One region of the Psychromonas sp. KJ10-2 genome, then DNA from elsewhere that is predicted to be linked to it. Evidence: predicted binding sites of a transcription regulator. Region 1 holds the regulator's gene; each other region holds the start of a gene.
The links. Region 1 encodes MetJ, which represses methionine synthesis genes. Its sites were predicted from a motif close to TAGACGTCTAGACGTCTA; they were not measured.
Positions count from the first base shown of each region.

Region 2: the regulator MetJ is predicted to act here: its motif matches at 3,642-3,659, upstream of metN (methionine ABC transporter ATP-binding protein MetN).
Region 3: the regulator MetJ is predicted to act here: its motif matches at 4,037-4,054, upstream of metK (methionine adenosyltransferase).

Region 1 covers NZ_CP178827.1:2,469,468-2,477,836, forward strand. The annotation lists gene nadB (L-aspartate oxidase) at 1-1,104, shown strand, start outside; gene ACLKL2_RS11870 (protein YgfX) at 1,101-1,547, opposite strand; gene ACLKL2_RS11875 (succinate dehydrogenase assembly factor 2) at 1,519-1,770, opposite strand; gene ygfZ (tRNA-modifying protein YgfZ) at 1,994-2,971, shown strand; gene ACLKL2_RS11885 (class I adenylate cyclase) at 3,123-5,045, shown strand; partial or broken gene ACLKL2_RS11890 (class I adenylate cyclase) at 5,008-5,650, shown strand; gene metJ (met regulon transcriptional regulator MetJ) at 5,794-6,081, shown strand; gene ACLKL2_RS11900 (bifunctional 4-hydroxy-2-oxoglutarate aldolase/2-dehydro-3-deoxy-phosphogluconate aldolase) at 6,156-6,779, opposite strand; gene ACLKL2_RS11905 (sugar kinase) at 6,804-7,739, opposite strand; gene ACLKL2_RS11910 (heparinase II/III domain-containing protein) at 8,292-8,369, shown strand, end outside.
Region 2 covers NZ_CP178827.1:1,552,114-1,560,482, reverse strand. The annotation lists gene ACLKL2_RS07490 (EAL domain-containing protein) at 1-1,755, opposite strand, end outside; gene ACLKL2_RS07485 (hypothetical protein) at 1,749-2,162, opposite strand; gene ACLKL2_RS07480 (hypothetical protein) at 2,826-3,104, shown strand; gene ACLKL2_RS07475 (PEP-CTERM sorting domain-containing protein) at 3,134-3,508, shown strand; gene metN (methionine ABC transporter ATP-binding protein MetN) at 3,744-4,778, shown strand; gene ACLKL2_RS07465 (methionine ABC transporter permease) at 4,768-5,454, shown strand; gene ACLKL2_RS07460 (MetQ/NlpA family lipoprotein) at 5,503-6,321, shown strand; gene ACLKL2_RS07455 (DUF1348 family protein) at 6,528-7,010, shown strand; gene ACLKL2_RS07450 (YHS domain-containing (seleno)protein) at 7,350-7,835, opposite strand; gene ACLKL2_RS07445 (AraC family transcriptional regulator) at 7,996-8,369, shown strand, end outside.
Region 3 covers NZ_CP178827.1:1,974,865-1,983,233, forward strand. The annotation lists gene hemE (uroporphyrinogen decarboxylase) at 1-321, opposite strand, end outside; gene nudC (NAD(+) diphosphatase) at 451-1,125, opposite strand; gene ACLKL2_RS09490 (hypothetical protein) at 1,122-1,256, opposite strand; gene rsd (sigma D regulator) at 1,539-2,012, shown strand; gene ACLKL2_RS09500 (DUF3802 family protein) at 2,109-2,450, opposite strand; gene ACLKL2_RS09505 (peptidoglycan DD-metalloendopeptidase family protein) at 2,523-3,224, opposite strand; gene ACLKL2_RS09510 (LysM-like peptidoglycan-binding domain-containing protein) at 3,274-3,678, opposite strand; gene metK (methionine adenosyltransferase) at 4,099-5,247, shown strand; gene ACLKL2_RS09520 (SprT family zinc-dependent metalloprotease) at 5,272-5,766, shown strand; partial or broken gene ACLKL2_RS09525 (RNA methyltransferase) at 6,455-7,197, opposite strand; gene rimI (ribosomal protein S18-alanine N-acetyltransferase) at 7,209-7,673, opposite strand; gene ACLKL2_RS09535 (DNA polymerase III subunit psi) at 7,657-8,052, opposite strand.

The sequences.
Region 1 (8,369 bases):
TTAAATTTACCTGCCAACCGTGTATTAGGAGCTTATGTTTGGAATAGAGAAGCTGAACAAGTTGAAACCGTTAACGCTCACTTTGTCACTCTAGCGACAGGCGGTGCAAGTAAGGTATATCAATATACTAGTAATCCGGATGTCTCTAGTGGAGATGGTGTTGCACTGGCATGGCGAAGCGGTTGTCGCGTCGCTAATATGGAATTTAATCAATTTCATCCAACCTGCCTGTACCATAAAGATGCAAAAAACTTTTTATTAACTGAAGCATTACGTGGCGAAGGGGCACTATTATTACGCCCCGACGGGACTCGCTTTATGCCCGACTTTGATGAACGTGGTGAATTAGCGCCACGTGATATTGTCGCACGAGCGATTGATTATGAGATGAAGCGCTTAGGTGTGGATTGTATGTATCTAGATATTAGCCATAAACCCAAAGAATTTATTATTAAGCACTTCCCTACTATATACCAACGTTGTTTATCACTAGGGTTAGATATCGCAGAGCAGCCAATGCCTATTGTCCCAGCGGCTCACTATACCTGCGGTGGTGTGATGATCGACCATCACGGTCAAACCGATATTGATGGTTTATATGCTATTGGTGAAGTCACTTATACCGGTTTACATGGTGCTAACCGCTTGGCTTCTAACTCATTATTAGAATGTATTGTTTATGCGCATGCTAGCGCTAAAGATATTATTAATCGAATTCCTTTTTATAAACAACGTAAATTTGCCAAGATTCCAGACTGGGATGACAGCCAAGTCGAAAACTCCGACGAGCAAGTGGTTATTCAGCATAACTGGCACGAGCTACGTTTATTTATGTGGGATTATGTCGGTATAGTACGTACAGACAAACGCCTACAACGTGCTTTAAGTCGTGTTGAATTATTACAGCATGAGATCACTGAGTATTATAGTAACTTTAAAGTTGGTAATAATTTATTAGAACTAAGAAATCTAGTACAAGTCGCTGAGTTGATTATCAAGAGTGCAATACAAAGGAAAGAGAGTCGTGGCCTACATTACAACTTAGATTACCCCGAACAAAATGATAATCCCAAGCCAACGATTTTAAATCCTAATAATAATTAACCTGCGTATGCTGTATTAATCAAACGTGCCAGTAATCGATACTCTTGTTCCGTTACACTGTCATAAAACACGATAAACCACTTTCTAGGATTATCGTGTTTTACTTCTACCAATAATGCATCCACTTGCTCTACACATAAAAACATCACCCAAGCATTATAAAAAGAGCGCCTATCGATCACCCCTATCAGCTGTTTCGGTTCGCTTATTTCAATATGACCAGCATCGGATAAAAGACAGCTGAAAGGCAGTTGTACCGAAGAACAAACAAAATAGGCAGAGACAAGAATATATATGATTAATAACAGAGCACTAAACCAACCAACTCCCCATAATAAGTAAAGTATAATAGCACTGAGCAGCAGTAAAGTTATCGCCAAGACTTTGGCGATAACAGAAGGATCGGTGCTTATCTTATATTTTAACGCGCTTAAGGATGACATCGACAATTTCAGCCAACTGTGGATCTGGACATTTCTCATGGCCCATAAACCACGCAAATAACTCGGGATCTTCACAGGTTAATAAACGTTGGAAGTACAGCTTATGTTGTTCGCTTAAATCACTGTATGCTTCTTTTGCAAATGGCATAAGCAAAACATCGAGTTCTAACATACCACGACGACAAGCCCATATTAAACGAGAAAGAGGAACCTCTTTTGGCATGACTAAACCTTCCTTTTTAAATGAAAACGTTAAGTTGCTTATCAACTTATACGTATAAACGTTGAAACAAACCAGTAGCTTATTATAAGCACCTATATTAGTCAGTTATTTATTCTAAGAAATATAGCGTGTACGACATCAATACCATCATTTAGCAGTTGTAAAATAGACGATTGGCGATAACATTGTAAAAAAACACATTCGTCCATAAATGAGGCCAACCATGCTAACACTTAGCCAACTTGAGAATATTAGCCAATTACCCGATCTTGTTCTCTGTCCACTCGATAGCTGGGACTTGATCAGCATTACAGGTGAAGACCGTGTTACTTTTTTACAAGGACAACTAACTTGTGATTTAACGCAATTAGTACCGGGTGAGCAAACATTAGCGGCACACTGTAACCCTCAAGGTAAAGCATGGACCATTGCCCGAGTGATTATATTAGCTGATCGTATTCTATTAACCCAACCTAGCTCTGTGTCAGAGGTGCAACTACCTGAACTTAAAAAGTATGCCGCATTCTCTAAAGTCACTATTGAAAAAGAGACTGAATATAAGATATTAGGCTTAGCGGGTCACAAATCAGCAGAATATATTGCAGAAGAGGTGGATACAGCAGCAACTCATGATACTAGCCGATTATTAGACACTGGCACAGTATTAATCAAACAACCTTACCCTTCATTGCGTTACCTTGCGGTCATGAAGAATGCTGTAGCAGAAGCATTGTTAGTAGATTTAGAAGACAAAGCACAAGTCTTTGACGACAGCTTATGGAATGCAATGAATATTGCTGCAGGTGTTGGCTTTTTAACTGCGGAAACAACCGCGCAGTTTATTCCTCAAATGCTAAATCTACAGGCATTAGATGGTATTAGCTTTACTAAAGGTTGTTACATTGGGCAAGAAACCGTAGCGCGCGCCAAGTACCGAGGCGCAAACAAGCGTGCCATGTTTATTCTAACAGGTCGTTCAGCGGATTGTCCTAAAGCGGGGCAAACAGTGGAAGTATTATTAAATAATAACTGGAAAAGAGTAGGTACTATCGTGTCTGCTAGTCAATATGGCGATGGGCACATTGAGGTACTCGCGGTATTACCAAAAGATACAAATACTGATGATATTTTCCAAGTAAAAGAACTTGAGGGTTCAACACTGTATTGCGCTCCTTTACCTTACCAAATAACCGAAGATTAAGTTAACTAGCCCTCAGTTATGCTGAGGGCTAGTTCCTCCCAAAATCAACTCATTTCACACTATATTTACCAACAACCAGAATTAATGCTATGATGCTCACACTTTTTATAAGGTTGAATTAACACTAATACCTGTACTAATGGAACACAGCTTGAGCCAAGAAATCATTCAATTACGCGATAAATCAGATGAGTTTTCTCGTTTGCGTGTTAGATCTGCTCTCGCATTAATGAAACAAGACGAAGCCAACGTATTTCAAATTTGTCCTTTCCTATTTCATTATCACTCCCCTAGCCTTCCGGGATATGTTGAAGGTGATGTACCAACGGGCATTAGCCAATTCAATCCAACCCAAGAACATCAAACGCTTGCCAAGCAACTTTTTTCCGTTGTCCCTGAGCCACCTGTAGAAAAAAACGAAATTATTGGCCTATATGCAATGGGCAGTACTTCCTCTATTGGGCAATGCTCTGAAAGTGATTTTGATATTTGGATCTGTTATTCACATACCTTGGGTGCAGACCGAGTAGCATTACTTAATGAAAAATCTTGGGAAATTACTTATTGGGCAGAAAGTTTAGGCGTAGAACTTAACTTCTTCCTTATTCCTGATAATAAGTTCAGAGTTAAAAATAAAGCATCATTAAGTAATGAGTCCTGTGGTAGCTCACAGCATATGCTGTTATTAGATGAGTTTTATCGTACTTCATTGCGTGTTGCTGGCCGTCGAATTCTATGGCGACAAATTCCGCATGAACATGAGCATGATTATGATAATTATGTGAAAAATCTTTATGACACTGGAAAAATCAATCCAGATGATTGGTTAGACCTAGGTGGTTTACACCGTGTACCAGCTGAAGAATTATTTGGTGCAACCTTATGGCAGCTATATAAAGGGATTGATAACCCGTATAAAGCCACCTTAAAAACCATATTAATGGAAGCTTACTCTTGGGAATACCCCAATACAGAGCTGATCTCGACTTCCTACAAAAAAAGTTTCCAAGAACAAGATTGTTATGATGAACACCTTGATCCCTATTGTTTAATGTTAGAAAAAGTAAGTCATTACTTAATCAGCATTAATGATTTACAGCGTTTAGAGTTAGTGCGTGTTTGTTTCTACTTTAAAACTGAAGAGATGTTATCTAAACCCTCTTACAATGAAAGTCATGCTTGGCGCCGTACTATTTTAAAAAAACTTGTGAAACAATGGGGTTGGACTGCTAGCCAAATTGTTGATTTAGATAATCGTAATAACTGGAAAATAAGCGAAGTAAAACAAGCTAATCACCTTTTACTTGATGCATTAATGTTAAGTTACAGTAACTTAATAAAATTTGCTCGAGTCAATGATATTAGTGAATCGATCAGTGCCGAAGATATTGGTATATTATCGCGTAAGCTCTATGCAGCTCATGAAACACTGCCTGGTAAAGTGGATATTATTAACCCTAATATCTCACCGAATCTAATTGAGCATGACCTTAGCCTGATCCAAATTCCAGAACATCGCAAAAATAAAGCCGGTTGGTATTTATTTAATAGTACGCTGGATCCATTTGAATTAGCATCAACACCTAACCTAGGTTATTCACCTTATTTATCTAAGCTGGTTGCTTGGAGTTATGTGAATGGACTGTATGATGAAGACACTACTCTACATTTATATAATCAAGGCTCTGACCTCGTTGATAAAAATCTTAATCAATTTGCCAGAGACTTGTATGCGGTTTTCCCTATCTATGTACCTAAAGCCAGTGATAAAGCACTCAGTGAACCCTGTGCAATTAAACATTTATCTATTTTCTTAAATGTTGAAAAAGATCCAACACGTCATTGGCAAGATACAGAAGAGAGTGAATTAAACCAAGTCGACAACGTAATGGCTTATGGTGAACATAAAGAGAGTTTGATTGGTAGTATCGACTTTATTTACCGAAATTCATGGAATGAAGTACGTACTTTGCACTTTAATAGTCAATTCTCGGTGGTTGAAGCACTTAATACTATTTTGTCGAAAATGCATCAAGATGCATCCCCCTCAACAAATAGACCTTTTCTGTTATAGCCGTCATTTTAGTGAGCAAATCTGTAAGGCCTTTGGTAGTAAACTTAATGAATTCATTCAACTACGTTTACATACCGTACATACTCGTTCGGTACAAACATTGTGGACGGGTGGCAGAAAATTTGGTTTTTACTTTGAGCGTAAAGGTGTATCACTGCAACATTTAGAAAGTGCGGTGGATATTTATAGCCATATCTCGAAGAAGAAGTTATCCACAAGTTCATTGAATTTAAAAACCACGCATTACGATCAAACCGCCGATGTGATTGAATCCCACATTAGTGAAGGTTTGATTCAATTCTTTTGAGAATTACCATAATGGTTTTAATGTTTATATTGCTAATGCAGAAAATGATGTCGAAACATTCTTAAACTTTGCTGGCTCAAAAAATGAGTTTGTACAAAACGTAAACCGTTTTTATACTTCTAATAATCATTTACCTAATGCCGACACTGAACAGGTTAATTTTAATCTGCCACAATTTTATGATATTACCCTCAATGAAGATAAAACATTGTCACTAAACCCTTTTAAAAGCAGTAAATTAGTTGCTTCTGCACAGGATTTAATCTCGGCACTTAGCCCTGTTAAAGAAAAATCTTAAGCCTTCCCCTATTCTCTTTTGTTTCTATTCTCTTTTGTTTCTATTCTCTTTTAAATTATAGACTTCTAGCCCTCTGTACGTATAGATTGCCATGTTTAATTTATCGAGGTAAAATAAAGCATATTTTTTAAAAGGTTATTACTATGTCAACACAATGGAACGGTGAATATATCAGCCCTTATGCCGAACACGGGAAAAAAAGTGAGCAGGTAAAAAAAGTGACTGTGTCTATACCTACGAAGGTATTGAAGATATTGACAGACGAACGTACTCGTCGTCAGGTGAATAACTTACGTCATGCAACTAACAGTGAACTGTTATGCGAAGCTTTTTTACATGCTTATACTGGTCAACCTTTACCTGAAGATGATGAGCTAGATAAAAGTCAAAACGTCAATATTTCAGAGACCTTAAGCAAGTCAGCTAAATAAACGTATCAAATAAAAAACCTCATAAGCTGCGCTTATTGAGGTTTTTATAGCTTAACTAGATGCGATGACTGTAATTAGTTTAGTGCAGCAACGGCTTCTTTCACTAATTCACCAATCTTATCCCATTCACGGTTATCAATCAGATCAGCAGGTACCATCCACGTACCACCACAGGCTAATACTGCATTAATATTTAAGTAATCATTAATATTAGCAGGTGAAACACCGCCAGTTGGCATAAAGCTAACTGGATAAACAGCTGTTAGCGACTTTAACATTGCAACGCCACCCGATGGTCCAGCAGGGAAAAATTTAAGGGTAGTTAATCCCATTTCCATTGCTTGCTCAACTAACGATGGATTGTTCACACCAGGAATAATTGGCATATTACGTTGTTGACAGTATTTAACGGTTGTTGGGTTAAAGCCAGGACTAACGATAAAATCAACACCCGCATCAATGGCTAAATCAACAGTTTCACTGTTTAGTACTGTGCCAGCACCAATTAACATTTCAGGAAATGCTTCACGTAAATTTTTAATTGATTGTGCAGCTGCTGGAGTACGGAATGTAATTTCCGCACAAGGCATGCCATTTTCAACTAATACTTTACCCAGTGGTACAGCATCATTAGCATCTTTAATGGCAATAACAGGGATCACTTTCAGTGATTGTAACTTTTCATTTAATGTTGTCATTTCTACTATCCTAAATATGAATGATTAATCTACAAATGGGGCAATATATTCCATATCAATAATTGCACCTTTATGCTGTATCACAGTACTTGCTACTTGGTGTGCTTTTTCAGCAGAAGCCACTGTTGTTCCACCTAAAGTTCGTTTTGATAAATAACCAGCAGCAAATGAATCACCCGCAGCTGTGGTATCGATAACCTTTTCAGGTGCTATTTTTTGTGCAGCAACACTAATTGAATCATCAGCAGTAATGATCAAACATTCACTGCCACCTTGTTTGATAACAATTTCTTGCACGCCTAATGCACGGGTACGCTCAATACATTGCTCAACGTCTGTATCACCAAATAAAGCTTGTTCGTCATCAAATGTTAATAACCCCGTATGCGTAACAGCTAGGATACGTTTAAATCCTTCAGCAGCCTGTTCAGCAGAATCCCACAACTTCGGACGATAGTTATTATCGAAATAAACTTTACCACCAGCTGCTTTATAACGAGCTAATAGATCATAAAGCTTTTCACGGCTAGCAGGTGGTAATATCGCTAAACTAATGCCTGAAAGGTAAATAACATCTTGTTTTAATAACGATTCAATATATTCATCACTTGCTGTTTCGAGCCAAAATTTAGCAGCGGCAGCATCACGCCAATATAAAAAACTACGCTCACCTGTTTCATCGGTTTCAACCATATATAAACCAGGTTGTCTGGTTGCGGAGCGTTGTACAAATTGTGCATCAATGCCTTCTTTGTTCCAAGCATCGATCATTTCTTGGCTTATATTGTCTTCACCTAAGGCAGTTACATAACTAACATTAACATCTTTACCTGATGTTAAACGTGACAAATATACAGCTGTATTTAGAGTATCTCCGCCAAAACTTCTACGTAAAACGCCATTTACTTCCTGTAATTCAATCATACATTCGCCGATCAAAGCGATATTGAAATTAGCCATTTGCTACCTCTATTCTAAAAATGGATTCATTGTCTTTGTACTTAACTATCTCAATCTGTTGCAGCGAATAGCGTCGCTTGATGCACTCGGTATAAAGCGCGGTATTAAGATCAATTGCAGCATCAACACACTAAACGGTCACAATGCATTTACATCTTATTGATACAATTTATAAGTTAAAAATTGTACATCACACAACTCAATTTGTAATACAAAAAGACACTATGTGTGATCTAGATCATCCACCGACATCACAATCAAAAAATTATCCTATATAAACATTAAGTAAGCTGGAACATATTCAGCCAACCCGCCTAGGTGCTTATGGTAGATAAAGAATAAAAAGCAAAGTAAATCGCTGGTTGAAGCAGTGAGATTATAAAAGGCTTTAGCTTTTTTAGTGTTATTTAAAATCTAAAAATAGAGAGGTCATCCTTAAAAATTAAAAAATTAAAGTGATTTTAAGGTTTATTTGTATTACTTTATTAAGCAATTTTTATCCACTTTATATGTAGCGAGGTCATAATGCTCTCCACTGTTAACGCTGTTCTGATGAATCAGCAAGAAGTTGAAGCCATTCAGCAGGAGCTAGGAAAAACCAGTCTAATGGGCCGTAGTTTAGATGCTTTA
Region 2 (8,369 bases), 920 kb from region 1:
ATCATTGGGCAGTTTTGTAATAAAGCTTCGGTCTATTTTTAAAGTGTCCCATGGCATATTTGCTAAATAGGAAAGTGATGAATACCCTGTACCAAAATCATCAATAGCTAATTTAATCCCTCGCTGTTTAATCCTTTTTAACTTAGGCGTCACTTCTTGAGCTCGTTCAATATAGGTTGATTCAGTTAATTCTAGTTCTAAATGTTGTGCGGGATATTGAGTCTGTTTAAGCACTTTATCTAAAGTTGAAATAAATTGGCCAAACCTGAGTTGATATGCAGAAATATTGACTGAAATAGTAATTGCTTGGTATCCCATGTCTATCCATTTACGCCCATCTATACAAGATTGTTCTAATACTAAAGCACCTAAACTTGCTATTAATCCAGTTTCTTCAGCTACCGGGATAAATTCCGCTGGAGATACCCACCCTAATTCATTGTCATTCCAACGAACTAATGCTTCAACACCATGTATTTTCTTACTTTTAGCTTTAAATTGAGGCTGATAAAATACTTGCAATGAATGCTCGTTAATCGCTTTTTTAAGCTTGGTACTGATGATTAATTTTCTTTGACTTTCTTGAGTTAAATGTTCTTCATAGAACCCAAAGGATCCTCGGCCATTGCGTTTTGCTTGATAAAGGGCTGCATCGGCTTCTTGTAATAAATCTTGACGTACTTCTGCTACTTGGCTACTTACACCAATGGTGGCAGATATGAACACTTGCACATTGTATTCAAGATTAATGACAGAAAACAAACTTACTTGAATTTGTTTAATAACCTCTTCGATTTTTTGTTTGTCAGTTGTATCGATTAATAAGGCAAATTCATCACCTCCGGTACGGCAAATAAGGTCGTTAGGGTTTAAAATCGTTGTTTTTATTTTTAATAGCCTGTTTGCAACTTCTTTAAGAAGAGTATCGCCTGCCATATGCCCGTAACTATCGTTTACATCTTTAAAGTGATCTAAATCAATCACTAATAAAGAGGCTGTTTGTATGTCATTTATGGCTAAGCGTTGATCGAGTACACGGCGGTTGGGGAGTTCTGTTAATTGATCATGAATCGCAAGATGATTAAGTTGTTGTTGGATAGCTTTTTGCTCATCAATGTTGATAAGAGAAAGTATGTAAGTGCTGCTTTTATCTTTTTCTGATTTTACTTCTGTTACAGAAGCAATACCTTGATGTATATAGTTTACTCCAAAGCTTACCTCACTCCGCCATTTCGAGGTGAGCATTTGAGTGTGGTTTAATGGTTGATTATTATGTTGAAAATAGTTGGTGATATTAAGCTGGTTACTATTAATATCTAGCTCGCTAACTTTTAGCATACTAGCAAAGGCCGCATTCGCTTTAACAATGTGGCCTTTATTATTTATAATGGCCAGCCCTTGACTAGAGTTTTTGAAAATAGTCTCTGCCTGTTTTAATCCATAATCCTTGGCCGATATTTCATTTAATAACTCCCTACTAGAAGTTAACAAGTGATTCCATTGGAAACCATCTGATTGTAAATAGGCTATAAATGAACGTCTTCTACATATTATAAATAATAAAATGGGTAGGCTATACACACTTGCCATTAATACTTTACCAGCTAGTCCTCCAATCACAATTTCAATCACTTCTGCGTTAAAACCAAAAGCAATCAAAGGGAATAGAATACCATCGGAACATAGTACTAATATGAATAAAAGTAGATAACATATTGCAGTGATATTGGGCGAGCGATTTAATTTCTTTAGCATATCAAAGCTGAGTAATAGGAAAAAAGCTCTACAATGATCAATACACCACCTAAAATAATAAATGGGATGGACACGTCGAATAACGCGCTAGAAGTCTGGTGTGGGTTGATAACATTCGGTGTATTTAATGTTTTAGCGACAATAGAAGATAGTGCAATATTAACAATATCAATAGTAACCACTAAGCGAATAATTTGTTTGAAAATTTGCAGGTCTTTTTCAACTAAAACAAACAGGACGGAAGTCATCATGAAAGCTCCGTAGCAAATATTACCACCAGAAATATTAATACCCTCTGAAATAGGGAAAGAGTACAGGTTGCCAAAAATCCCGCCAATAAAAAGCACTAGCGAAATGTAATAAAAGAATGATATTCGTCTTAATTCACCTTCATAAAAAGTAAACATTAAAGGGGCGATAGAAAAGATAACTACTTGTATAAAAAAAGGCTGGTCATACTTTATGTTCCTGGTATCCATAAGTGTCAATTATCTAAAACCTATATTTATCATACAATACGGGCATCAAAAAGATATTAATTTATTGTTTTTACTAAGTCTTTGGGGAATGCTTTAGCTAGATAATGGAGTGGGGCTTTTCATTAAATAATTTGGCAGATAATATGCCTGTACCACTTCCTTTTTTCAAAAAGCAGCGGTGTAAAAGCGTTTTAATGTCTATTTATAGTTGCTTGGTTATCTAAATTACCTTTAACTCCTATTTAACGATTATTTTTTGTTGAAAAGGGTTTTTATTTAAATTAGCGGTAGCTTTAACGCGTTGTTTTTAAATTAATAGAGGGGTTTTAGCTACCTGATTATTCCAATATTATATTAGCGATAATGTTTGTTATTTTTTTTGTAGCTATAAATGAGTATTTATGGATCTTTAATTTTATTATCTTCATATTATCAATGTTTTGCATGTTTATTTTTAATCTTAAATCGTAATTTTAGTTGTTATATAAGTTTGTTATGTTATAGAACTAGTCTATAATATGAGCAATAAACAAACAATTTAAAGGGAAGTCTTGATTTGTTATCAGGATTGACGAATAAAGGGAATTATTTATGAAAACTATCCTATCAACATTGAGTGCTGCTGCTGTTTTATTGTCTGCAAGTAGCTTATTTAATGCTGCTAATGCTAGCCTTATCTTTTCTGAAGATTTTAGTGGAGGCAGCTCTTCTTTAGTTAACTCAACAGACGCATCTTGGACAGATACAAGTGGTAAGGGCTTCGAGGTTTATTACGCTAATGGCGCAAATCGTCGTAGTATGAGTAAAACGTACGATCACGATAATGATAGCAGTACCGCGGAAATTAAGATCCCGGGGCGATTGAAGTAAATGATGATTTAGGTAGCGAAACATTAAGTGTGACATTTACATTGGATTCACTGATTGATGCAGGGCAGGAGTTATTATTAACTTTCTTTGCTGGTGAACGTGGTGATGCTTCAGGTGCAACAGTAGAAGTGTATAACGTGACACAAGATATCTCATTAAGTGGAATTTTAGAGCCTGTATTAGGGGCGGGTGAGTGGATTTACAACAGCTTCTCATTTGATGCTGCGACAACCACTAGCGGTGACGAAATTCAAATTAGCTGGACGGGCGGTGGTACAAACTCAGGCGTCAGCCAAGAAATAGCAGATGTTAACTTATCAATTGTTGATGTACCAGCACCAGCGACAGCTGCTATTTTTGCATTAGGTCTATTAGGATTTGGTGTTAGTCGTTTAAAAAAATAACGCTTTTTAACCTTATTTTTTAAAGCATCACCTTAGGGTGATGTTTTTTTGCCTAATGAAAAATCATCCAACTTAATCTTTAATATCCAAACAATTAATGTAAATCAAATTTGTTTATTTTAATTAATTGATTTAGACGTCTAGATGTCTTAGTATGCACCCATTATTACAACTTAGCTCACCGATTTTCTTTGATGGCTAATAGGTAACCAGTATTTAAATTTCAGGAAATCTGATGATAGAAATAAAAGATGTAAACAAGGTGTTTTATCAGGGAAATAAGGCGATTAACGCGCTTTCCGATATTAACCTGACTATAGAACAAGGTAGTATTTTTGGTGTGATCGGTTCATCTGGCGCAGGTAAAAGTACATTAATACGTTGTGTTAACTTATTAGAACGCCCAACTACCGGTGAAGTTTTACTGGATGGTGTTGATTTAACTAAGTTATCGGACCAAGAGTTAACGAATACTCGTCGTAAAATAGGGATGATCTTCCAACACTTTAATCTTTTATCATCACGTACAGTATTTAATAATGTCGCCTTACCTTTAGAGCTTGCTGGTGTTAGTAAAAGCGAAATTAAGACGAAAGTAGAAGATCTATTAGCGTTAGTTGGTTTAGCTGAAAAACGTGATGTTTATCCTGCAAACTTAAGTGGTGGTCAAAAACAACGTGTGGCTATTGCGCGTGCATTAGCGTCAGATCCTAAAGTATTGTTATGTGATGAAGCAACCAGTGCATTAGATCCTGCAACGACTATCTCAATTCTAGAATTACTACGTAAAATCAATAAAGAGTTAAACCTGACTATATTGTTAATTACCCACGAAATGGCGGTAGTAAAAGGTATTTGTCAGGAAGTGGCTATTATTGGTGGCGGTAAATTAGTTGAAAATGGTTTAGTGGGCGATATCTTTGCTCACCCTAAAACAGAACTAGCACGTGATTTTATCCGATCTACGTTAGATCTATCAATCCCAGCAGATTACCAAGAGCGCCTACACAGTACACGTGTTGAAAACAGCTATCCGTTAATTCGTTTAGAGTTCACTGGCGCGTCTGTTGATGCACCAGTTATTAGCCATGTAGCTCGTGAATTTAATATTGATATCAGTATTTTAAGTTCAAATATGGATTATGTAGGCGGCGTTAAGTTTGGTTTAATGTTAGCTGAATTTATCGGCCCTGATGCATGTGCAGAAAAAGCCATCGAATATTTAAAACAACAAAAAATTGAACTAGAGGTGCTTGGCTATGTCATTTAATGCAGTGGTAACTTGGTGGGCTGAAAACACACGCTTAATTGAACTATTAGTGAGTTCATTGTGGGAAACACTGATCATGGTGTTTACCTCTGGTTTTATCGGTTTTGTCGTGGGGATTCCATTAGGTGTGTTATTACACCTAAGTAAGAAGAATGGTTTATTAGAAAGTACTAGTTTGAACAAAATATTGGGAGTAGTGGTTAATATTGGCCGTTCAATCCCATTTATTATTTTGCTGGTGGCCTTGATTCCAGTGACTCGTTTTATTGTCGGGTCCTCAATCGGTACTGCCGCTGCCATTGTGCCTTTAACCATTGGTGCGATTCCATTTATCGCTCGTCTGGTTGAAGGTGCGTTATTAGAAGTACCTGCAGGACTCGTTGAAGCGGCACAAGCAATGGGTGCTAAGCCATTACAAATTATTAAGAAAGTATTATTACCAGAGGCATTACCGGGCATTATCAATGCGGCAACGATTACGCTTGTGACCTTAGTTGGCTACTCAGCAATGGCTGGTACCGTTGGTGGTGGTGGTCTTGGTGATGTGGGTATTCGTTATGGTTATCAACGTTTTGATGCCACAGTGATGATGATTACCATCGTTATTCTGGTGATTTTAGTACAACTGATTCAGTCACTAGGTGATTACCTAGTTAAACGTGTAGATCACCGTTAATTGTTTCGTTTTTAATTTTTATTAAAGCAACATCTCAAAGGAAATTGTATGAATGTTAATATCAAAAAAGTAATCGCAGTATTAGGTTTAGCGTCTGTATTTGCACTAACTGGTTGTGGTGAAAAAGAAGCGCCTGCAGTAGATAACAGTAAAGTGAAAATTGGCGTAATTGCTGGTTCTGAAGCACAAGTTGCAGAGATTGCAGCGAAAGTAGCAAAAGAGAAATACAATCTAGACGTATCATTAGTGACCTTCTCTGATTACATTACACCGAATGCTGCACTAGATGAAGGTTCAATTGATGCTAACGCATTCCAGCACAAACCTTACTTAGATCAGCAAATTGCTGACCGTGGTTACAAATTTGCAGTCGCAGGGAATACATTAGTGTACCCAATTGCTGGTTACTCAAGCAAAATAAAATCACTAGATGAATTAAAAGATGGTGACCAAATTGCAGTACCAAGCGATCCAACTAACTTAGGTCGTTCTTTAATTTTATTAGAGAAGCAAGGCTTACTAACGCTTAAAGAAGGTGTTGGCCTTAAAGCAACTGTATTAGATATTGTTAGCAGTGAAAAGAATCTAAAAATTGTTGAATTAGAAGCAGCACAATTACCACGTTCTTTAGATGATGTTGCACTCGCTATCATTAACACAACGTACGCAAGCTCAATTGATTTATCACCTGAGCATGATGGTTTATTCGTTGAGAATAAAGAGTCTCCATACGTTAACTTAATTGTTGCACGTGAAGATAATGTGAATGCTGAAAATGTACAAAACTTTGTCAAAGCGTACCAATCTGAAGAAGTGTACCAAGCCGCTTTAGAAATCTTCAAAGGTGGTGCTGTTAAAGGTTGGTAATCCCACTTTTAATACAAAAATAAAATGATTAGAAAGGTATGAAGCTGTGCTTCATACCTTTTTTTATATCTAATTTAAATAGGTTAGGTCGCTATTAATAGGCTAAGTATTTAGAAAAAGTGGTAACTTGGTGCTACTCTAATTGTGAAATAATACAAAAAAAGCGGTAAGTAGTTATATCAAACTTGATAGTTATTTGTAATTTATTGGAGATAAACGATGAAAACAGCGCGTCCACCTTTACCCCTTTTAATACCTCAAGTGCTTTATTAAAAGTAAGAGCTGCTGAAAATGCTTGGAACAGTAAAAAACCTGAAGCTATTTCACATGCTTATAGTGAAAATAGTGTGTGGCGCACCCGATCTCAAGTTATTCATGGTAGAGAAGAGATCATTACGTATTTAACCAAGAAATGGCAAAAAGAGTTAGATTATAGATTGATCAAAGAGTTATGGTCATTTAGTGGTAATCGTATTGCAGTTCGCTTTGCCTGTGAATATCGCACACAAGATAACCAGTGGTTTAGAGCACATGGCAATGAGAACTGGGAGTTTGATGGTTTTGGTTTAATGCAAAAACGCTTCGCCTGCATTAATGATTTACCCATTAAAGAGGAGGCACGTTTATTAGTGTGGGATGGTGATAAACGCCCTAAAGATTTTCCTAGCCTCTCTGAACTAGGGTTATAGAAAGTCACTATTTTATTATTGAGAACAAGTGACCCTTTATTTTTAATTCAAAGAATACCGATCCGAAACTAACAATGTTACGTAATATAATCGACGGTGCATTATTTTATGAAATTAATTTTGCCATCGTCAGGTCTCTATTAGGGATACTGTTGTTGGTAAAAATAATCACCTTGTCTTTGTAAATGATTGAGTCCATATATTAAGCGCAGACGTTATTTTTATTCTCAGGAGTTAGTTCTTCACTAAATTTAAGTGTTAGAGCTTTTTTAATATAAAAGGGGAATGATTGGATGCTAACTACTTTCAACCATTCCCCATTTTTCTTATTTGCATTGCTTAATCGTTTAACGCTTCAATTTGTTTTTCAGTTAACCCTTTAATAGCTGTCCAGTTTACCTGTGCCGTTTCAATATTCCCTGGCACATCTTTTAACCATTCTTTTTGTACATTTTTATTTAGGTTTAAATACAGCTTATTGTCTTCGATATACCAAGCTGTTGGTTCTACATCAAACTTTTGATTCACTGCAACGCCATAAGCACAAAAACCACCATATTGTGGAGCATATTTCGCTGGATCTGATTTAAAGAGGTCACGGTTTTTAGCACTAGCAAAATGGTAAATTGCGCCATTATATGCTGCTGTATATTTATCTGAACCCTTTGTTGGCTCCCCTTTTGTGAAGTATGTAACTGTGTCATAACCTTTAATCGCGAGGTCATTTTGGTTGGCATTGACTTCAATGTTTGCCGCGAAGCTAAAGCTACTGGCTAATAAAGCAGTACTTACGAGTGTTGATTTAATGATTGATGAAAGTGACATAGTTTGTTTCCCTTTTAACGAGTTGTTTATTGGTAGTTTGTTAATAGAAGTCAGGACTCACCCTTGGCTTGATGAGTAATATATGACTTTTTATTTTACAAAAGGGATGAGATAGTCTTTAAATTGAACCCAATCGTCCAAATCATTCAAGGGAGTAAGGATGGATCAGCTTTCTAGTATTTTGCAGCGTTTTTCAATGAATACAGAAGTGTTTTTTACTGGCAATCTATGCGGTATCAGCCACTTAGATAAGCAAGACAGTCAAGGGCACTTACATTTACTGCGTAGTGGCGAATTGACTATCATAGATGAGCAGGGAAAATCTTTGCTGTTTAATCAACCAACTGTGTTATTTGTTCCACTACCCCATGCTCATCGTATTGTCGGCAGTGTTGAGAACCCACCACAATTGGTTTGTGCTAAAGTCGTTTATGACCAAACGCAATCTAACCCCATTGCTAACTCTTTACCTCATTTACTGCATTTTAACTTTAATGATTGTCCCAATATCAATAAAACAGCCCAGTGGTTATT
Region 3 (8,369 bases), 490 kb from region 1:
TTTTTTACAGCGAATAGGACGCTCAAATTTAGGCCCTTCTCCTTCCGAGAAATATAAACCTAAGCCCATAGCATCTGGGATAGTTAAAATATCGGAAAACAAAATAGCGGCATCAAGGTCAAAACGACGGAGCGGTTGTAACGTTACTTCACAGGCGAGATCAGCACTACGACATAGCGACATAAAGTCACCAGCTTGCGCACGAGTCGCTTTATATTCAGGTAGATAGCGTCCAGCTTGACGCATCATCCAGACAGGCGTTTTATCTACTTGTTTCTTTAATAAAGCACGAAGATAGCGATCGTTTTTTAAATCTGTCATTAGTAACCTTTTCTATTTTAGCTATTGATAGCTTTTACACGGCAATTATTAATTATTGATAGAATATACCTTTTTACATTTCAAAAATGAATTTGGTATTACCTATCACTTCGATACCTAAGCCCTAGCTTAACGACATCGCTTTATTGTTTTCTCAATTAATTTTCGCGCAATTGTGCCATGCTTTGGAACGATTGGTAAGTTATCAATATCATACCAATTGGCTTCTACTAACTCATGTGGATCAACTACTATCTCGCCAGAAGCATAATCAGCGATAAAGCCCATCATTAATGAATGAGGAAATGGCCAAGGTTGACTGCTTACATATTGAATGTTTTTCACCTTTAATCCAACTTCTTCAAAGACCTCTCGCTCTACACAAGCCTCTAGGCTTTCCCCTGCTTCAGTAAACCCAGCCAAAGTGGTATAAACAGGGTAATTATCTTTATGGTGACGACTATGTAATGCTAATAATATTTTTTTCTTATGACGAATAGCGACAATGATACAAGGCGATACTCGAGGGTAAGCACGATGTTGACAGTGATAACACTTCATTGCAATTTCCCAATCAATGGGATTCATTTTTTGCCCACATTGCCCACAAAATTGATGGGTTTTATAAAACAGGCTAATTTGGAAGGCACGCCCTGCCATATCAAAAAACAGATCCTCAACACGGCCTAATAAAGAACGTAGACCGACATATTCTCCGATCCCAACATCAAGGGGTTCTGGTAAATCGACAAGATAACAAGGCTGCTCTTTGTACTGACCTAATAATCGTTTATTTTCAGTTATACCATCGGGAAAAGGTAATTCACTGACGCACCCAAAGGGATGAAATCACCTTTATCTAGGGCAACTAACTTACCTTGCGATAAGATAAACCACCATGCGCTCTCATCTTCTTTTGTATTCACTTCTGCCATAAATCTACTCTTGTTAAAATCCATCAACATAATGCAACATAGCATAGTCATTAAACAAGTCTGCGCAATACCAATTTGTTAGCAAAAAACATCAAATAAATGTAGCCATCACTCTCAATATAGGCAATGATAGAAGCACCTATAAATAAATATTTTTTGCCCTTTTACATTGGGCAGAAGTTCACAGTAATTAGTCAGTGGGTTGTGTAAACTGAATGGCGATTAATATTCAGTTGTTTATTAACCTAAGTCATTGATGACGATTCGCTTACAGGAGGTTTTATGCTTAACAAACTAAAACAAGCAAAAGAAGAATGGGGTGGCACACTGTCTATCTTAGATAACTGGTTGGATGAACGACAGATACTGGTTATTTTATATTGTAAACTAGCAGGCTTACCTCCTTACCAACAAGAGAAACGCTGCTTACCAGAACAAGCGGTTATTACTGAGTTTTGCCAAGTATTATTAGACTATGCTTCCACTGGTCATTTTGAAATTTATGAGCAAATCATTGAAAAATCCAAGTTGGATGGTGAAGAGAATCTAAAAATAGCGCAAGAGCTTTACGCTAAAATAAACAGTACAACGGATACTGCTCTCAACTTTAATGATACCTATGCAGAAAATGCTTCGGATCAGACTTTATTGAACTTTGATCATGACCTTTCAGAGTTAGGGCAAGTGATGGAAAGTCGGTTTGAACGTGAAGATAAGCTATTAGAGGTTGTACACTTACACCACACCTTTGCATGATAGTACTGTTCAAGATTATCTATTCTATTAAGTATCAATTAAGCTAAAAGCCTCGTTTTAGCTTGATTGATTATCAACTTAACTGTCTTATATTTTTTATAAATAAGGTACTTGAGAATCCAAACTGTTTTTAACTAACAGAAAATATTCTTTAATAAACTCTATTTGCTCCTGAGTTGCTCTATGCTCCCAACACTTCCCTAGTATTTGCTCGATATCTTCAACTAGCTTATCTCCTTCTGCCACCACCATTAAACGGGTTTCATTGCTTAATTGCGATTGTTGCTGGCAAAAAGTCATCAGCAATTGTGAAGCTTGGTCTAAGACAATATCTGCAATTACCTCACCACTGGCTGGTTTAGCGCTATCTTCAAATATACTTAAATTATCAGCAAAATAACCGATGCATGCATCATAGGCATCACTTTTTAATAACATAACTTCTGTTCTCTAGTTGATACTTATCATGCTTAATAAGGCATTCACCTATTAAGCATGATATAAATTTAATTACAGCTCACCCATTTCACGTAACGATAAATCACGACGTTTATTAAAGGCTTTACGCTCTTTTTCAGGTACCTTTTGTGATAGCGGTAAATTCACCTTCATTGCATCAACAGGTTTATTGTAAACATGGAACTCATAATGCAGATGTGCACCCGTTGAACGGCCTGTATTACCAGATTTAGCAATCAGTTTACCCATCTCTACACGCTGCCCTTTACGCACTAATATTTTACTTAGGTGTAAGAAACGTGTGGTGTATTTACGGCCATGTTTAATCACAATGTAGTTACCAGCTGCAGGGTGGTAACCAGCTCGAACTACAACACCATCACCCGTTGCATAAACATTAGTCCCAACAGGGACTGCAAAGTCAGTTCCGTTATGTGGGCTAATACGCTTAGTAATTGGGTGTAATCGACGCGGGTTGAAGCGAGAACTAATTCTTGGGTGCCCATTAACTGGGTAACGACGGTAAGCTTTAGTTAAACCTTTTCCATCTTTATCGTAATAACGACCGTCTTCATTTAAGAAGGCGGTGTAGTTACGCGACTTTGTTTTAATGATGACCGCCAACACCTCACTATCAAAACTATAAGCGCCTTCAATATATTGTTTAGCGACTAACACATGAAAGGTATCACCCGCACGTAATTGACGGTTGAAATCAAATTGGTCCTGTAACGCACCGGAAATTTGCTGAATTTGGCTAGCCGATAATCCACTTTTTTTGCACTAACGTAAAAGCTGCCAGTCACACTGCCCTGGTAGAAGCTATTACGCCATTCGCCCTTTTTATATCTAACTTTGATGCATAAGCACCATCCTTTAATACAAAACTCAAAGTATTTGCGCGATCAATAATAACCTTTAACGCTAATAACTGATTATCAGGGCTAATTAATAGTTGTACTTCTTGGCCTGGTAATAAATTCGCTAAACGAAGATATTCCGTATCGGCTTCTAGCAACTCTTGCAACACAGCCGCAGATATCCCCTCATCGGAAAAAATCTCACTCAGTGTGTCACCTGCTGAAATGGTTTTTTGAACTTCTCGGTTACCAGAGAACTCAGGAAATAACTTATCAGCAGCAGGAGTAACCGTATCAAGAGGCTCTGCAAGGGCAAGGTCCGCTTTAGTAGTTTCACTGGTTGGCAAGACTAACTCACGCTTAATTTTTTTATTTTTATCCCCATGAGCGGGAATTAAACTGATGATAAGTAAGAAAAGAAATAGCGAAATAACTATCCAAAAATGCAGACGAGGCAAGTTATTAATGAAGAAAAGCGCTTTTTAAACATGATTTTACATTGAAGCAATAAAGGCATAAACGATCTCGATTAGACAGGAAAAAACATAACCGCAAAATTTAAATGGTTGCGAGTATAACCCATAGAAAAGCTATGTTTAAGACAAATAAACAGCAATTTTATTGTCCTACGACTATTAAAGTAAGAAAACAGTTCTCAGTAAATTAAAAATAATAGGGTGTTATCCGTCACAAAAAAATGTATTATAGACGTCTAGATGTAAAAACATCCAAATTATTTTAATTTAAATAGCCGAATAGGAGTTCACATGTCACGTGACTTATTTACTTCAGAATCAGTTTCTGAAGGTCATCCAGATAAAATCGCCGATCAAATTTCTGATGCGGTACTTGATGCCATTTTAGAACAAGATACTAAAGCACGTGTTGCTTGTGAAACCTATGTAAAAACAGGCATGGTTATGGTTGGTGGTGAAATCACTACTGATGCATGGGTAGACATCGAAGAGATCACACGTAAAACAGTACGTGACATTGGTTACACTAGCTCAGAAATGGGTTTTGATGCTGACTCTTGTGCAGTACTAAACGTAGTAGGTAAACAATCTCCAGACATCAACCAAGGTGTTGACCGTTCTGATCCACGTGAACAAGGTGCCGGTGACCAAGGTTTAATGTTTGGTTATGCAACTAACGAAACTGAAGTTTACATGCCTGCTCCAGTAACTTACGCACACCGCCTTGTTAAAAAACAAGCTGAAGTACGTAAAAGCGGTCAATTAGACTGGTTACGTCCAGATGCAAAAAGCCAAGTCACTTTTGCTTATGACCAAGGTAAGATTGTAGGTATCGATGCTGTTGTTTTATCAACACAACACCGTGAAGATATTAAACAATCTGACTTAGTTGAAGCAGTAATGGAAGAGATCATCAAGCCAGTGTTACCTGCAGAACTATTATCTGAACGTACTAAATTCCATATCAACCCAACTGGCCGTTTTGTTATCGGTGGTCCAGTAGGTGATTGTGGTTTAACTGGCCGTAAAATCATTGTTGATACATACGGTGGTACAGCACGTCACGGTGGTGGTGCATTCTCTGGTAAAGATCCATCAAAAGTTGACCGTAGTGCAGCATACGCAGCACGTTATGTAGCAAAAAACATTGTTGCTGCCGGTCTAGCTGACCGTTGCGAAATCCAAGTATCTTATGCAATCGGTGTTGCTGAACCAACATCAATCAGCGTTGAAACATTCGGTACTGAAAAAGTAGCAAAAGGTTTAATCGTTAGCCTAGTAAGCGAACACTTTGACCTACGCCCTTACGGTTTAATCGAGATGTTAGACCTAATTAAACCTATCTACCAAGAGACGGCTGCTTATGGTCACTTTGGTCGCGAGCAATTCCCTTGGGAATCTCTAGATAAAGTAGAAGCATTAAAAGCAGCGGCATTTTAATCTCAGTTTAAATACTCTAGACTAATGCTTACGTTTGAAGATAAAAAAGCACTCGCAGCAAAAGGTGAAGACTGTTTCATCCTAGCCGAGTGCTTTTTTGATCGCCACTTCCCTCGACCTACCTATTACTTTAATCAACGGGGACGAAGTGCAGGTACTGCTCATCTACAAAAGAACATCATAAAGTTTAATCCAATACTCTATTCACAAAATAAACAGATATTCATTGAACAAGTGGTTGCCCATGAAATAGCGCACCTACTCACTTATCAAATGTTTGGCAAAGTAAGGCCTCATGGTAAAGAGTGGCAAGCGATTATGACACAGGTATTTAAAGTACCAGCTTCGACAACTCATCAATTAGATGTCTCCGATGTCGAGGGTAAGTTATTTACCTATCGTTGTGATTGTTCTGAGCATCAACTGACTATTCGTCGGCATAATAAAATTAAAAAAGGCACCACCTATTTATGTCGACAATGTAAATCAGCATTAGTGTTCGTAGAAGTGAATAGTTAAAGCAGTGTATAAAATATAAGATAGTGCTCAATGTGGGATTAATATTGCAGACTACTCAACCCCCGCCTTTATAGGCTGCAATATTAATTTTACCAATTCACCGATGGGTGGCTTATCCCATGGTGTAGATAAACTTTCATGGAAAAGCTTATCTATCTTACTAAGCCTTGTATTGTGCGATACACGACTTATTTACAACCTATACCAATATTGTGCGTTATCAGCATAAGTCAGCGTTATAGAAAGCATAAAGAATAGGACGATTCTTATACTCTCGACAGAAACAACGGGTTTACCACCTATTAATGACTTACTCCATTTTATGTTTCATTTTCTGGACGGGAAAACTAGTTCATAAATTCAATCAAATTAATAGCCGCTATCTCTGCTAACAACCAAATGATAATAGATATCATTATTATCTGTCAACCAGTAAAATCAATAATTTTTAAAATAAAATAAAAAGGCCTATAGCCTAAGGTGAGAGCGAGTTATTAACTATTCTTAGTGTAGGTATTAAAGAGATTTAATTAGCAAAATAGATAATCAGTATCTTATTGTTTTGTTTGGTTTTTATTCAGAAAGCTTTATTAGAGGTGTTTGAATTGAGTTAATAAATTAACATTAAGCATAAAAAATCCGATACAAAGATCGGATTTTAGAAAAGTAAAAATTGTTAACTAGCTCACTATCTTTTGAAGTTATCCAAAATAATACCTGTTGCCATCGCTACATTCAGAGATTCTGCCAGCCCAAAATTAGGAATAGTAATTTTATCGGTAATTAATTTACCCACCGCATCTGAAATACCATGCGATTCGCTTCCCATAACAATTAATGCACTACTCGGTAATTTACATTTGTGAATATTTTCGCCTTCTAAAAAAGCACCAAAAATAGGTTTGTCTTGCGAACTTAAATATTCAGTAAGATCCGCGTGACTCACTTGCACACGAGCAAAAGAGCCCATGGTGGCAGCAATCACCTTTGGATTGTAAAGGTCAGCGCAGTCTGGGCTGCATACAACATGTTTAATGCCATACCAATCAGCAACACGAATGATTGTGCCTAAATTACCTGGATCTCCTACTTGGTCTAATACCAGTACTAATCCTGCTTGTTGCTGTTCAGGTGTGCTAAACACTTTGCATTTAACGACAGCAATCACACTGTTATTGGTTTTTAAGGTACCCGCCTTTTGTAACTCTGCTTCACTACTTTCAATCGTTTTTGCAATTAATTGATGTTCAGTGAGCTGTTTAGCTTGTTTGTTAATGTACTCGGTTGTTGCAAATAAATTAACGATTTCAAAATCCGATTGAAATAGTTCACCCACATTTTTTCACCTTGAACAAGAAATAAGCCTAATTTTTTACGCTGTTTTTTAAGCTCTAAAGAGTGAATAAGTTTTAACTGATTTTTAGAAATCATGATTTTTCCAATTATAAATAACAACACATAATAATCGCATCTTCTCGACCATTATCTGTAGGATAATAAGCAGGACGAATATCAACGTCTACAAACCCTAATCTTTGATAGAGCTTAATAGCAGCTTGATTAGAGGCTCTCACTTCTAGCCAAATTTCTTGCTGTGCAAGATCTGTCGCAAAGCCTTGCAAATAAGTTAACAAATGTTGACCTAACCCTTTGCCTTGCTGTTCAGGAGCAATGGCAATATTCAATAACGTCACTTCACCAGCCACATAACTAGCGATAAAGTAACCTACTATTTGACCATTTAAGAGTAAAATATGGTTAATATAACGCTTTCCAAAATTGCTCATAAACAATTTTTCAGACCAAGGGTGGCTGTGCGCAGCTGATTCAATCGTTAATACATTAGGTAAATCATTAATCGCCATACTGATAATGGACAGTTTTTCTTGATTATTGTTGGTAGGCACAGAACTGCTTCCAAAGTGTTTGTTTTGCATGATGTTGCTCAGCAAGAATTGCCAAGGCAGGTGAATGTAATAGCTGATGAGCAGGAGCGACCTCAAGTTGACCAATGGTCGACCATATCAAAGTAGGTAACTCTCCCTGCTGATTTTCAAATTGCGCTAAAGAGCAGTAAGTCACTTTATCTTTATCAATTTCAAAGGCATTGAGAATAGCTTGCATCAATGGATGCTGCTTATCTTCTTTGGTACACACCACCAATAATTCGCATTGCGATAGATTTAACTGTTTATGGACTTCTTCAGCTTTAAATAACGCAGGTTTTCTTACTTGCCAATGAGTAATTCCCATCTCCTGTAAAAAAACTGCTTGTTGGTGTTTCATAATCAGCCTGACATCAAAAATAGAAGCGCTAATATAACATTGATTAATAATGGATCGAAGTATTAGGCAAAAACTAACCCTGTTATATGTTCAAAAAATAAAGGCATCGTTATTCCTACTGACACTTCTATTAGATTTATGACTATGGCATCAAAAAACTAGCTGTAATAGTCAACATTGTACATCAACAAGTTGACCATTTAATCAGCTTTGTGCTAATTATAGTCGCCTTTGCGTTCATTAACTTAAGCAAAGTTGCACCAGTTTTTAATCTATATCAAGGCTGATAATGATTAAGATTGCTTAAATAAGTTACT